DNA from 2 places in the Pelosinus sp. IPA-1 genome. Region 1 is predicted to be linked to the other one. Evidence: a T-box and tRNA genes for the amino acid it is inferred to sense, from the RefSeq annotation. Region 1 holds a T-box; the other holds one or more tRNA genes.
What was found. A T-box is a leader RNA that pairs with one kind of tRNA and senses whether it is charged. The one in region 1 lies ahead of ileS (isoleucine--tRNA ligase), so its partner is inferred to be a tRNA-Ile.

Region 1 (6,527 bases):
ATGGGGTGGACTAGCTGGTACCATAGCGGCTGCTTCAGGGAAAAATACTTTTGCCATTATGCTCACACTCTTTTCTTATTAGTAAAATTCCTTTGGAATACCTTTAGTATACCTTTGGACTTTAAGTTAAGCAAGTTAAAGTCTATATTATAAAGCATTAGACGTGAAAAAGCGTATAAGGTTAATATCTTCGTAAGATGGGGAACCTATTTTCTTGTTAATAGAATTAGCTATATTGCTTTGTGTACACTGGAATTATTTGCTGCTTTTCGCTTATTGCTAATCGTTTATATATTAAAAATAAAATTAATAAGGTTTAAACAGTGAAAAAACAAGCAGCATGGCTAATTTTAACAATGATTCTAGCTTCTAATACAGCCATTAGAAACATATCCTTCTACAAGGCCATGATTGTGAAGCGTGTTTTACTGATGATAAAACTAACCTTCGAGAGCAAAGTCTACATCAATTGATGGTATTTAATAGCATGATAGTGCCCTAGCGGAGTAGGTGCATCTTGTTTTCCAATACAAGCTATTCTTTATTAGCTTCACAATAAGAATCACAGAAGGCGGTAAAAAACATCCTATTAGTATTGTATTTTGTTCAATTAGGAAGAAGGAATTTTCATTTTTACATTGAAGTAATAATAATTAGTAATAAATAAGGAGTATTTGTTATGTTGAAACAAGAAGAAACAAAACAGCTTGTGAAAAAATATTTTTCTGAGGCTAGTGACGAACAAGTAGAGAGACTTCTAGGAGAGTTAACTAGGGATATTGAAATTACAATCCATGCTAGAATAAGAGAATTAGTTAATTGCGAGAGGATTAAAAAACTATCAAATGCTTGATTAAAGATGCAAAGAGGTGTTTTTTGTGGATAATATAAAAGAAATAAAAAAAGAAAGTGAATGGCGCAATCATCCTATTGTCATTTTCGTTGGAATACTAGTATTGTACACTGCAAGTAACTCGATTATTGCACTATTTAATTTGTAATTACTCAAAGTGGTCATTAATTTTGCCGCCTTAGTCTAATGATTTTCAGCGGATTGTAAGACATTTACTATGGCGAAACATATATTATCGCTAAAAGATAATGGCAATTTGCTAGTTTCCTTTGTGGGATAGTACAATAATTCGCAAAATAAGGAAGCCACGAATATACGTAGCTTCCTTATTTTGCGAGTAGGTTTATGGGGTTAGTTGCATTAGTAGTATGTGAGAATAGAAATATACCAAGCAAGATTTAATAATTCAAAAATAGCGTTCTGAAATAAGCCAGCTACAGCCTCAGGGATGCAGCTGCTTTTTTTATTGACATTATTAATAGGATACTAGGTATTTCATTGGATCGATAGGAGTATTGTTTACACGCACTTCGTAATGGACATGGGGGCCGGTGCTTTTGCCAGTGCTGCCAGCATAGGCAATAACCTGTCCTTTCTTGACTTGCTGTCCGACATTAACAGCTAGCTGGGAGTTGTGGCCGTATAGTGTTGCAATACCATTTCCGTGGTCAATTTGTACTAGATTGCCATAGCCACCAGCCGGGCCACTCGCTACGACTTCGCCGTCGGCAGTTGCTACTACTGGTGCGCCCATGGTATAAGCAATATCGACACCAGGATGTAACTCATTACCGTCGCCGAATGGCGAGATTCGCCAACCAAACCCTGAAGTAATGGTTCCTCGAACAGGCCAAATAGAAGGTGTTGCAACTAAGTTAGCAGCTGGTTTAGGGGTAATCGAGGGTGGAGCTGGCAAGCTGGGAGCTGTGTACGCAGTAACTTCATTTGCTGTTGCCACCTGTGAGGTAAGCGGCAAGTGTAATTGGTAGAAGAGTATCGATATAAGTAGCATACATAGCAAGAAGATGCGCCATGGTGCTGAGAGTGTTAGCATTTTTTTGATAACATTTGTCTTTTTTGCAGTCTGAGTTTCTATAGGATCTGTCATTACTGGGGTTCCTCCTTAAACATAGAATTATAAGATAAAAGGTAGCGTATAGGAAATTTGTCTACCATTTTACATTATAGCGGAAATCGAGATATTTTGCCTGCCTAAAATTAAAAATTCTGCTGAAAATAACAACTTGACGCGACTTACGAAACATGAGAACATAGTAACGGCTAAGTTTTCATAATGGAGATGACAAATATGCAGATATCTTTACAACAATTTCGTAAGTCGATGAAGGCAATCATAGTAGTGACTGTTTTTTTAGCCATCGCAACGACTTTTTTTTTACAACGTACGAGTCAGCGGACGCCAATGAGTGTCACAGTTACTCAAGTCAGGACTGTTAGTAAACCACTAAACATTGAGCGTGCCGGATTGGTAGTGCATGCGACGATGGTTCCTGTTTACACTGAAGGGGCAGGCCGTGTTAATGATGTCTACGTTACAGCAGGTCAGGTAGTGAAGGCTGGTCAGCCGCTAATTAAACTAGACATCACTGGCGGGGATAGTAAGGTTATGGTCGCGTCTAACTCTACGCCAGTAGAAGTCTCTTCGGCTTCGAAGGATATATATGAAAAGGCATTAAATGAATACAATCGGTATAAAAAACTCTATGAACAAGGTGCTATTGCCCGTAAACAGTTGGAAACTGCGGAAGGGCGTCTACAGGCGGCTCAGGCAGGCATGCAGGGTTCGCAAGAAGGTATGACAATACCTGAAAGACCGGTTACTACTGTCGTGAACGGCCCGGTTACGATTCAGTCACCAATTGATGGAACGATTACTGGAAGCGTGGTAGCTGCCGGCAGTACGGTTACGGAAGGGCAAGAACTTATGTCGCTTGGCAGTGGGCAAGATGTAGAGATTGTCGTGCCGCTGGAACAAAGTGAGTTATATTTTATCCAGCTCGGCTCAAAAGCAGTTATCGAGGTAGCGGGACAGCAACTGGCGGGGCAGGTTTCCGGCATTTATCCCGAAGTTAAAGATAAACAAATTGCGTCTTTTATGGCGCATATAAAACTAAGCCAGCCGCCAGGGGATATGTTACCACTGGGAATGTCTATTACCGTGCGCATTGCTACCGGACAAGAGGTCGGTACGATAGCGATTCCGGCCCAAGCCGTGCTACGTGACGCAGAAGGACAATATTTTATTTTCTTCGACATTGAAGGAAAGGCAATTCGTCAACAGGTTACAGTCGGTGAAGTAATTGGAGATTTGTTGGAAGTTACATCAGCTATACCACAAGATAGCCTGGTAATAACAACTCTTATCGATCAGCTTAAAAATGGGGATACTATTACTGTTCTAGAATAAAATAGCATAAAGTCCTGCACTACTTAGGATAAGTGCAGGACTTTTGAGTTATATTCAGAGCAAGAGAAGAAGGATATGAAGCAATATCTTTTGTTCATCCATTGACAATATAAAAAGCAGGGCGTATACTGTTGGTAAATTAATAGAAGTATTTAAAAAGCGATGATCGGGAAGAGTATTCATGATTTTACATACACAGAGAGTAGGGATTGCTGAGAACCTATGATGATAATCTGAAGAAAATCACCTGAGAGCTGATGGCTGAAATTAGAGTAGGTCAATTCGTATTTCTGCGTTAAAGGATAAGGTATGTTAGTACCTGAATGATGTGTTAAAGGTGGTATAACGAATGTAAAACTTCGTCCTGGACAGGATGAAGTTTTTTTGTTTTTAGTGAAGGGATAGAATGGTGAAGGCTATCGAGAAAAAGGAGTTTTTAACATGTATAAAAAAGTTGATTCCAAAAATAATTTCGTAGTAATGGAAAAATCCATTCTTGAAAAATGGAAAGAGAAAGATATTATAAAAAGAAATTTTCAAATGAATGAAGGTAGTGAATATTTTACCTTTTACGACGGCCCTCCTACAGCCAATGGTGCACCTCATATTGGTCATGTCGTTACTCGAGTGATTAAAGATCTTATCCCTCGTTATAAAGTTATGAAAGGATATCATGTTTTACGCAAAGCGGGTTGGGATACGCACGGTCTGCCTGTTGAACTTGAGGTAGAGAAAGCTCTTGGTATATCTGGAAAACCGCAAATTGAAAAATATGGTGTTGAAAACTTTATAAAAAAGTGCAAAGATAGCGTGTTTACCTATGCAACCCAGTGGAAGGATATGTCCGAACGGGTAGCTTACTGGATTGATATGGATAATCCTTATGTTACCTATCAAAATGAATATATTGAATCGGTATGGTGGTCGTTGAAACAGCTCTGGGATAAGGACTTGTTATATAAAGGTCATAAAATTGTTCCTTACTGTCCGCGTTGCGGGACCGCTCTATCATCTCATGAGGTTGCCCAAGGTTATAAAGATGTGAAGGATAGCTCTGCTTATGTTAAATTTAAACTAAAGGGTAAAGATACCTACATTCTGGTATGGACGACAACACCATGGACCTTGCCAAGTAATGTAGCTCTTGCAGTAAATCGAAAATATGATTATGTGGAAATCATCAATCAGGAAGAGCATTTGATCATTGCCCAAGATCTGCTTAGCAGGATTGATGGTGAGTATGAGGTAGTAAGAGTATTTAAGGGAGAAGAGCTTCTTGAACAGGAGTACGAACCAATGTTCTCTTTTGTCACTCCTGAGAAAAAAGCCTATTATATTGTTCATGGTGATTTTGTAACTCTCAGTGATGGTTCAGGTGTAGTTCACATAGCACCTGCTTATGGAGAAGATGATAATCGTGTAGGGCAGAAATATGATCTGCCGTTGATAAATTTGGTTGATGTGCAGGGGAATTTTGTGAAAGAGGTCACCCCCTGGCAGGGGATGTTTGTTAAAAAAGCAGATGAAAAAATTATTGAAGTTATGAAGGGAAAAAATATCCTTTATAAAACAGAGAAATATCTTCATTCGTACCCATTCTGCTGGCGCTGTGACACACCTCTTTTATATTATCCGAGGGATTCTTGGTTCGTAAAAATGTCCTCCCTACGAGAAAATCTCTTAGAAAATAATGATAAAATCAATTGGTATCCTGATAATATTAAGAAAGGTCGATTTGGTAATTTTCTGGATAATGTGATTGATTGGGGACTAAGTCGGGAACGTTATTGGGGCACCCCTTTACCAATCTGGGAATGCGAATGCGGGCATAGGGAATGTATCGGAAGCCTTGCCGAATTAAAGGAAAAGGCAATCCAAATGCCGGGAGATATTGAACTTCATAAGCCCTACATTGATAAGGTATCACTACAATGTCCTAAGTGTGTAAAAAAAATGCAAAGAGTTAGCGAGGTAATTGATTGCTGGTATGATTCCGGCTCCATGCCCTTTGCTCAATATCATTATCCTTTTGAGAATAAGGAGTTGTTTGAGAAGAACTTTCCTGCCCAGTTTATATCGGAAGCGGTTGATCAGACAAGAGGATGGTTTTACACTCTTCTCGCTATATCTACTGCCATATTTGATAAGAGTCCTTTTGAAAATTGTATCGTTCTTGGGCATGTGCTCGATAAAAACGGTATTAAAATGTCAAAGCATAAAGGGAATGTCTTAAATCCATTTACGGTTCTGGAGAATCAAGGAGCTGATGCCTTAAGATGGTATTTTTATACTGCTAGTGCTCCTTGGCTGCCATCCAGGTTTTATGAAGATGCGGTGATTGAAGCCCAACGTAAATTTTTAAATACTTTATGGAATGTATATTCTTTCTACGTGTTGTATGCACAGATCGATCAGTTTGATCCGACTACGTATCATGGGAGACAAAGCAGCCATGTCATGGATAAGTGGATTATCTCTAAGCTTAATACCATGATTCATAAGGTTGGGGAAGATCTGGATGCTTATGATATAACTGGAGCAGCAGAGCTTATCGGAGAATTTACTGATGAGTTGTCAAACTGGTATGTGAGGAGAAATAGAACCAGATATTGGGTTATGGAGATGACAGATGATAAGATCGATGCGTATCTTACCTTACACAATGTGCTGAAAAATCTAGTAATCGTGGCTGCTCCTTTCGTTCCTTTTATAACAGAAGAGATTTATCAAAACCTTGTAGTAGGTCTTGATGTAAAAGCACCGGAGAGTGTGCATCTGTGCAGGTGGCCTGAATATGATGAAAAGCTTGTCGATAGGCAACTGGAAAAAGAAATGGAGCTAACTTACAAGATTTGTGGTCTAGGAAGAAGTGCGAGAAATGTGGCCAATATTAAAAATAGGCAGCCTCTTTCCAAAATGTTGCTAAGTACTAAGACACTACCTGATTATTATATTGATATTATTAAAGAAGAACTAAATATAAAATCCGTAGAAGTGAACGCTAATATGTCTGATTATGTAAGTTATATCGTAAAACCAAATTCCCCAGTATTAGGGAAAACTCATGGTAAGTTTATACCAGCCATCAGAAAAGCTATTTCGGAGATGGATCAAATGGCGTTAGCATTGAAAATTTCAAATAACGAGGCCATTACAGTAGAAATGGATGGTACTCTCATAGAATTTAACTCTACCAATTTGTTGGTAACAATGAATGGACTCGAAGGTTTCGCCTTTGCTGGAGAA
Region 2 (6,527 bases), on a different contig from region 1:
CACACCAGGAAGCCCAAAAATCCACTAGTACAGGTTTATCCTTCTGCGATATTTTTTCTTTAAATTCATTTTCATCGGCAATATTCAATACGCTCATTATAAAACCTCCTACTTTTTATGATTCTTATTATTAACTATTGTTTAGATTTTAAATCATGCTTATTTGCTAGCTTATTTACATTTTAGAAAACATTTAATTAAAAGTCAATAGTTAGTAGATATTTAAACTCATTTTACTATTTATAGTATGTAATAACAATTATCAATTCAATCAATAAGGCTTTCCTGACATAAGACAAAAACCCTCTACATTCTAAGAATATAGAGGGTTTATTTACATAAGGCTGTGAGTGATCAATAAGCCGAGTTCTGTTCCGCTCACGCGGTGATGATCATCTATCTAGTCTGGCAGTTACCTGACAGCTCTAGCGACGCAACCCGGAAGGTTCAGCGGGCAGCTTCATCCCTTCCCTATTCGGTCTTGCTCCAGGTGGGGTTTACCTAGCCAGCCAGTCACCTGACTGCTGGTGCGCTCTTACCGCACCGTTCCATCCTTACCAGCATAAGCTGGCGGTTTACATTTCTATGGCACTTTCCCTAAGGTCGCCCTCGCTGGACGTTATCCAGCACCCTGCCCTATGGAGCTCGGACTTTCCTCGTATGCTTTATGGGCATCCGCGATCATCTTTCCTACTCACAACAACATTTCAATATCGACTGAGATAATATCATATCATAAATTATTTGTTAAGTCAATGAATTTTTGCGGTTAATTATTTTTTAATATCGTTGTAGAATATTTTTGTTGATTTTATCAACCTCGACAATAACCGACCATTTACCTTGATCGGCACAGGAAGTGAGAAATTCCTTTACATGAGACAATATAGGTTGCTCCGTGGCAAAATGGCCCGCATCAACAATACCAATACCACTTACTATAGCATTCTGGGCTTCATGGTATTTTACATCTCCGGTTACTAATACATCGGCTCCAGCAAATACCGCTTTATGCAATAGCCCAGCACCAGCACCCCCACATACGGCTACCTTCTTTATCAACTTATCACATGCTCCTGCTATATTTACAGAATCTACTCCTAATGATTTTTTCACCCGATCCGCAAAATCTGAAAACAACATAGGTATTTCGAGCTTACCTATACGACCTAATCCAAATTCTTTACCTGAATTCATTAGTTGATATAAATCATACGCAACTTCCTCATAGGGATGGGCTTTAATCATCGCTTTAATTACCCTACGACTAATTTTTTCGGGCATAACTGTTTCAATGCGGCTTTCTTCAACAGATTCTAACTTGCCATTATTACCAATGAATGGTTTTGCATCTTCTAAAGGTAAAAAAGTACCTATACCATTTGCCGAAAATGTGCAGTTACTATATTTTCCAATATGCCCAGCCCCAGCCGCTGCTAACGCTTCTCGCACCACTTCTACATGAGTTTGCGGCACAAACACTACTAATTTGCATAACTTTTCAGTGGAGTTTACTGCTAAGGGTTCAATATCCTGCAAACCTAAACAGGCAGCTAAAGCATCATTAACGCCCCCCTCCGCTGAATCAAGATTAGTATGAGCTGCGTAGACCCCTATATTTGCCTTAATCAGACTAGATAAAACTTGCCCTTGCGGCAAATCTGTTCGTATTGATGTAATGCTTTTGAATATAAGAGGGTGATGAGCAATGATGAGATCTACATTATCGAGTATCGCTTGCTCTACAACCTCCTTCGTAACATCTAAGGTAATTAGTATCTTATGGATTGTTTGGGATGGGCTCCCAACTAATAAACCTACATTATCCCAACTTTCAGCTAAATGCCTTGGCGCTAACTTATCCATTGCATCCATAATTACTTGACATTTTACAGACATCGCCGTTTAGCCTCCAATTGTTGTAATCTTTCGGTATATTCATGATACTTTTGGCTCTTTTTTGCATTATCACTGAGTGACATCTCCTGTAAGACGCGTTTAGTCTGAGCAATGAGTTGATCAATGTGTACAGATAGAAGTTCCGGTTTATCTCTCCACAGTTTTTCCCCAATGTCGTACATAATAGGTTCACAACTAGTTGCCCTCCCTGGTTCGGCCACAACTATTTCGTACAATCGCCCTTCCTCTTGGACCAATCTTTCGTCAACAACATCCCATTGGTTTTCATTTAACCAACGTCTCACAGTATTCGCAGCCACCATAGGCTGCAAAATTAAACGTTTAAGCGACTTAGTAACTTCAGGCTTTCCTGTTAGTATCTCAATAATTGTCTGACCACCCATACCAGCAATAATAACAACATCCACTTCTTCTGGAGAAAGCACTGTTATTCCATCACCTAAACGGACAGAAATTCGGTGCGTAAGCCCGAGGGCATCTACATGTTCTTTTGCTGCCTTCCAAGGCCCCAGATGAACGTCACCAGCTATTGCTGAAGTAACAATATGCCCTTGCACTAATTCAATAGGTAAATAAGCATGATCAGTACCAATATCTGCCACACGCGATCCCTCCGGCACCAATTCCGCCAACGCAGCTAATCTTCCAACAAGCTTCAATGCATTACACCTCATCCTTTATTTTCTTTCTGTTATTATACAAAAATAACTTACAACTAATCAATAAACAAACATTTCAACGACTAAAATAAAAAAGCACACAAAGGATCATAAACGACAGTCAATCCCTTTGTGCAGCAATACAATATTCTTCCTTAGTAGTTGGAGCACATACTTATAAAAAAAGACTTGGCTTGTACCAAGTCATAAAGCTGCAGGCAAAAGCCTTAGTTACTTTACTTAGAATCGAAAAAATTGTAATAAGTTCTCTAATCCGTAAAAAAATGCAAAGCATATGCTGCTTTGCATTTCATTTTTAAATGGTGGGCGATGACAGGATCGAACTGCCGACATCCTGCTTGTAAGGCAGGCGCTCTCCCAGCTGAGCTAATCGCCCATTATGGTGACCCGTGGGGGAATCGAACCCCCGTTATCGCCGTGAAAGGGCGGTGTCTTAACCGCTTGACCAACGGGCCTTTATTGCGTAATATAAAATGGTGGGCCCACCTGGGATCGAACCAGGGACCAGCCGGTTATGAGCCGGCTGCTCTACCGCTGAGCTATAGGCCCTAGAGATATTAAAACAGGTTTTCCAAGGAAAGCCTGTTTGTAATCCATATAAGATGGCTCCTTGAGTAGGACTCGAACCTACGACCGATCGGTTAACAGCCGATTGCTCTACCAACTGAGCTATCAAGGAATGTCGTCAACATTGACAATTATAATACAATTTCAACATTACGTCAACAACTTTTTTTCATATTATAAGATTTTTATATTTTTTTTAGTTTTTTACTCTAAAAAGTCTTTTAATTTTTTGCTACGGCTAGGATGACGTAGTTTTCTGAGGGCTTTCGCCTCAATTTGTCGAATACGTTCACGGGTAACACCAAAGTGTTGTCCTACTTCTTCTAATGTGCGAGCCCGTCCATCATCTAAACCAAATCGCAGTCTAAGAACCTTTTCTTCTCGTGGAGTAAGAGTTTCTAATACCTCTTCTAACTGCTCCTTTAAAAGCATGAAAGAAGCTGCCTCAGCTGGTGCTGGTGCATCCTGATCCTCAATAAAATCTCCTAAATGAGAGTCTTCTTCTTCACCAATTGGCGTTTCTAAAGATACTGGTTCTTGAGCAATTTTCATAATCTCTCTTACACGCTCAACACTAATATCCATCTCTTTTGCAATCTCTTCAGGTTGAGGCTCACGCCCTAATTCCTGTAGTAATTGTCTAGATACACGAATCAATTTATTAATAGTCTCTACCATATGCACAGGAATACGAATCGTCCGCGCCTGATCGGCTATTGCACGAGTAATTGCTTGACGAATCCACCAGGTAGCATACGTACTAAATTTGTAACCTTTATTATAATCAAATTTTTCAACAGCTTTGATTAGTCCAAGGTTACCTTCTTGAATTAAATCTAAAAATAACATACCACGCCCAACATAACGTTTAGCAATACTAACTACAAGCCGCAAATTGGCTTCTGCCAAACGTCTTTTGGCTTCTTCATCACCTTGCTCCATGCGCTGTGCCAGTTTAATTTCTTCGTCAGCCGTCAGTAAAGGTACTCTTCCAATTTCCTTAAGATACATGCGAACGGGGTCGTCAATACTAATCCCCTCTGGAATAGTTAAATCAATATCAACTTCTTCAGGAGTTACTTCTTCTACCTCTACAACATCAGGCTCATCTGCTCTTTCAGTATCATCCGGAAGTTCATCAACTATTTCAATTCCCTTACTAGAAAAGACCTCATATATCTCTTCAATTTCATCAGGAGATAAATCTTCACTTTGGAGAGTATCCATGATTTCACTATAAGTTAGCACGCCACCCTGTTTTTTCCCTTTGTTCACTAATTTAGTTACATATTCACTCGAAATTGTCTTTTTTTCTGTCATTTTACTCCCCTCCTCCATTGGCCACTCCAATCAAGGCGTAGTTTTTTTTTTGATTAAACACAATGTAATTTATTAATTTCATCTTTTATTCGTTGACTTTCTGCTAATGCCTGCAGAAAACCACTATCCCCCAGACGTTCTAATTCATCAGCCCTTAATCGGGACTGTTCATACAATAACTTTAAGTTTGTTAGGCGCATATTTTTTATACAATCATCAACCATTTTTATACTATCACTATCATTGTATTGTATATCGATTAACATAATATGGGATAATTCCGCATTTGCTGTCTCACTTAGCATCATCGTCCAAGCAGTATCCGTAATATCTTTTCCCATATTATACTCTTTAAATATTAATTCGATTATTTCACGCCTGTGCTCTCCCTGTATTTCTGTAACAGAAAGTTCTTTTTCAATATATGGTATAAGGGAGCTATCTCCACACATCAAGCGAATAAGATGTTTTTCGGCCTGCTCTATCGCAATCGATGGTTTTCTCGTAACCAATATATTAGATATATTCTTTCCTACATTTACATTTTTATCCTTTTTATTTTGAAACAAATATTTACGAACTTCACTACGTATTGCACTTTCGTCAATTGCCAACATCTGAGATATACGCGCAATATGCGTGTTCACCTCTACAGCATTGTCCGCCGAAGCTAACACTGGAACTATTTTTGCTACTACGGCAACTTTACCTTCTAAACTACTATAATCTGTATTATCAAAAGCCTGCTTGATTTGATACTCCAAAACATCATTAGCTTCCTTAATCAATGTCTTAAAAGCTTTAGCACCATGCTTACGGATAAATTCATCGGGATCTTTTCCATCAGGGATTAATACCACTCTCACATTTGCTCCCATACTGCGCAGAATTGTCAAAGCTCTGACCGTAGCATTTTGACCAGCCGTATCACTATCATAAGCAAAACATATTTCATTTGCATTGCGAAGTAATAACTTTGCTTGTTCTGGAGAAAAAGCTGTTCCTAATGAGGCTACTACATTTTTTATGCCATATGCATGGGCAGTAATAGCATCCATATAGCCTTCTACTACGATGGCTTGCCCAGATTCTTTTATAAACTTATGAGCAGCATGAAAACCAAACAAAATATATCTTTTGTTAAAAACAGGGGTCTCTGGTGAATTTAGATATTTAGGCTGGCTATCATCAATCACTCTTCCACCAAAACCAACTACCCGACCACGTACATCAGAAATAGGAAACATAATGCGATTACGAAACCGATCATAAACACCATCACCAGAATTTCGTTCCACAATTAAACCAGCTTTTAGCATAATATCCTGCTCTATACCCCGTTCTAAGAAGGCATGCAATAATTTATCCCAAGCTGGGGGAGCAAAACCAATTTTAAAACTTTCAATAACTTCATTTGTAACTCCACGGGATTCTAGATATTCTTTTGCTTGCTTCCCATAGACTGTCTTTGTCAAACAAGCATAAAAAAACTCCCTAGCTAATTCATTAGCACGGTATAATTTAGTATGTTCCCGCTCCCTTGCCAGCTCTTGTGGTGTTTTGTTCTTTTCTGGCAAAGGAATATTCATTTTTTGAGCCAACATTTTCACCGCATCAAAGAAACTAACGTTTTCAATTTTCATCAAAAAATTGAATACATTACCACCGCTTTGACAACCGAAACAATAAAAAAATCCTTTTTCAGGTGTTACAGAAAATGACGGAGTATTCTCATGATGAAATGGACAGCAGCCCCAATAATTTTTTCCTTTTTTTTTCAAAGGAACATAATCTGATAGAATACTTACAATGTCACTTTCAGAACGTAATCTATCAATAAACTCATCATAAACCGCATCTTTCATAACTTCACCCTTAACCTACCCTATAGCAATTGTGGCTTTTTCTTCCGACTAGATACCATTACAGCAAATCCATACTATTAACCTATTTGTCATATTTTCGCTATTTTTTCTCATTTTCCTGCTAATAATAGCATATCCAATCTAATTAAAAGAAAATCTAATTTTGATTTTGTGA

Region 2: it encodes a tRNA-Ile, which carries the amino acid that the T-box ahead of ileS (isoleucine--tRNA ligase) is inferred to sense. The anticodon was not compared.

What each region holds. Positions count from the first base shown of each region.
Region 1 covers NZ_BSVC01000004.1:411,552-418,078, reverse strand. The annotation lists gene QSJ81_RS11820 (hypothetical protein) at 1-57, opposite strand, end outside; gene QSJ81_RS11815 (hypothetical protein) at 680-853, shown strand; partial or broken gene QSJ81_RS11810 (M23 family metallopeptidase) at 1,329-1,721, opposite strand; gene QSJ81_RS11805 (efflux RND transporter periplasmic adaptor subunit) at 2,163-3,281, shown strand; T-box leader at 3,435-3,651, shown strand; gene ileS (isoleucine--tRNA ligase) at 3,723-6,527, shown strand, end outside.
Region 2 covers NZ_BSVC01000007.1:245,575-252,101, reverse strand. The annotation lists gene trxA (thioredoxin) at 1-97, opposite strand, end outside; RNA gene rnpB (RNase P RNA component class A) at 344-697, opposite strand; gene QSJ81_RS18240 (Nif3-like dinuclear metal center hexameric protein) at 781-1,899, opposite strand; gene QSJ81_RS18235 (tRNA (adenine(22)-N(1))-methyltransferase) at 1,890-2,579, opposite strand; tRNA gene QSJ81_RS18230 (tRNA-Val) at 2,901-2,976, opposite strand; tRNA gene QSJ81_RS18225 (tRNA-Glu) at 2,981-3,055, opposite strand; tRNA gene QSJ81_RS18220 (tRNA-Ile) at 3,075-3,149, opposite strand; tRNA gene QSJ81_RS18215 (tRNA-Asn) at 3,204-3,279, opposite strand; gene rpoD (RNA polymerase sigma factor RpoD) at 3,372-4,505, opposite strand; gene dnaG (DNA primase) at 4,541-6,352, opposite strand.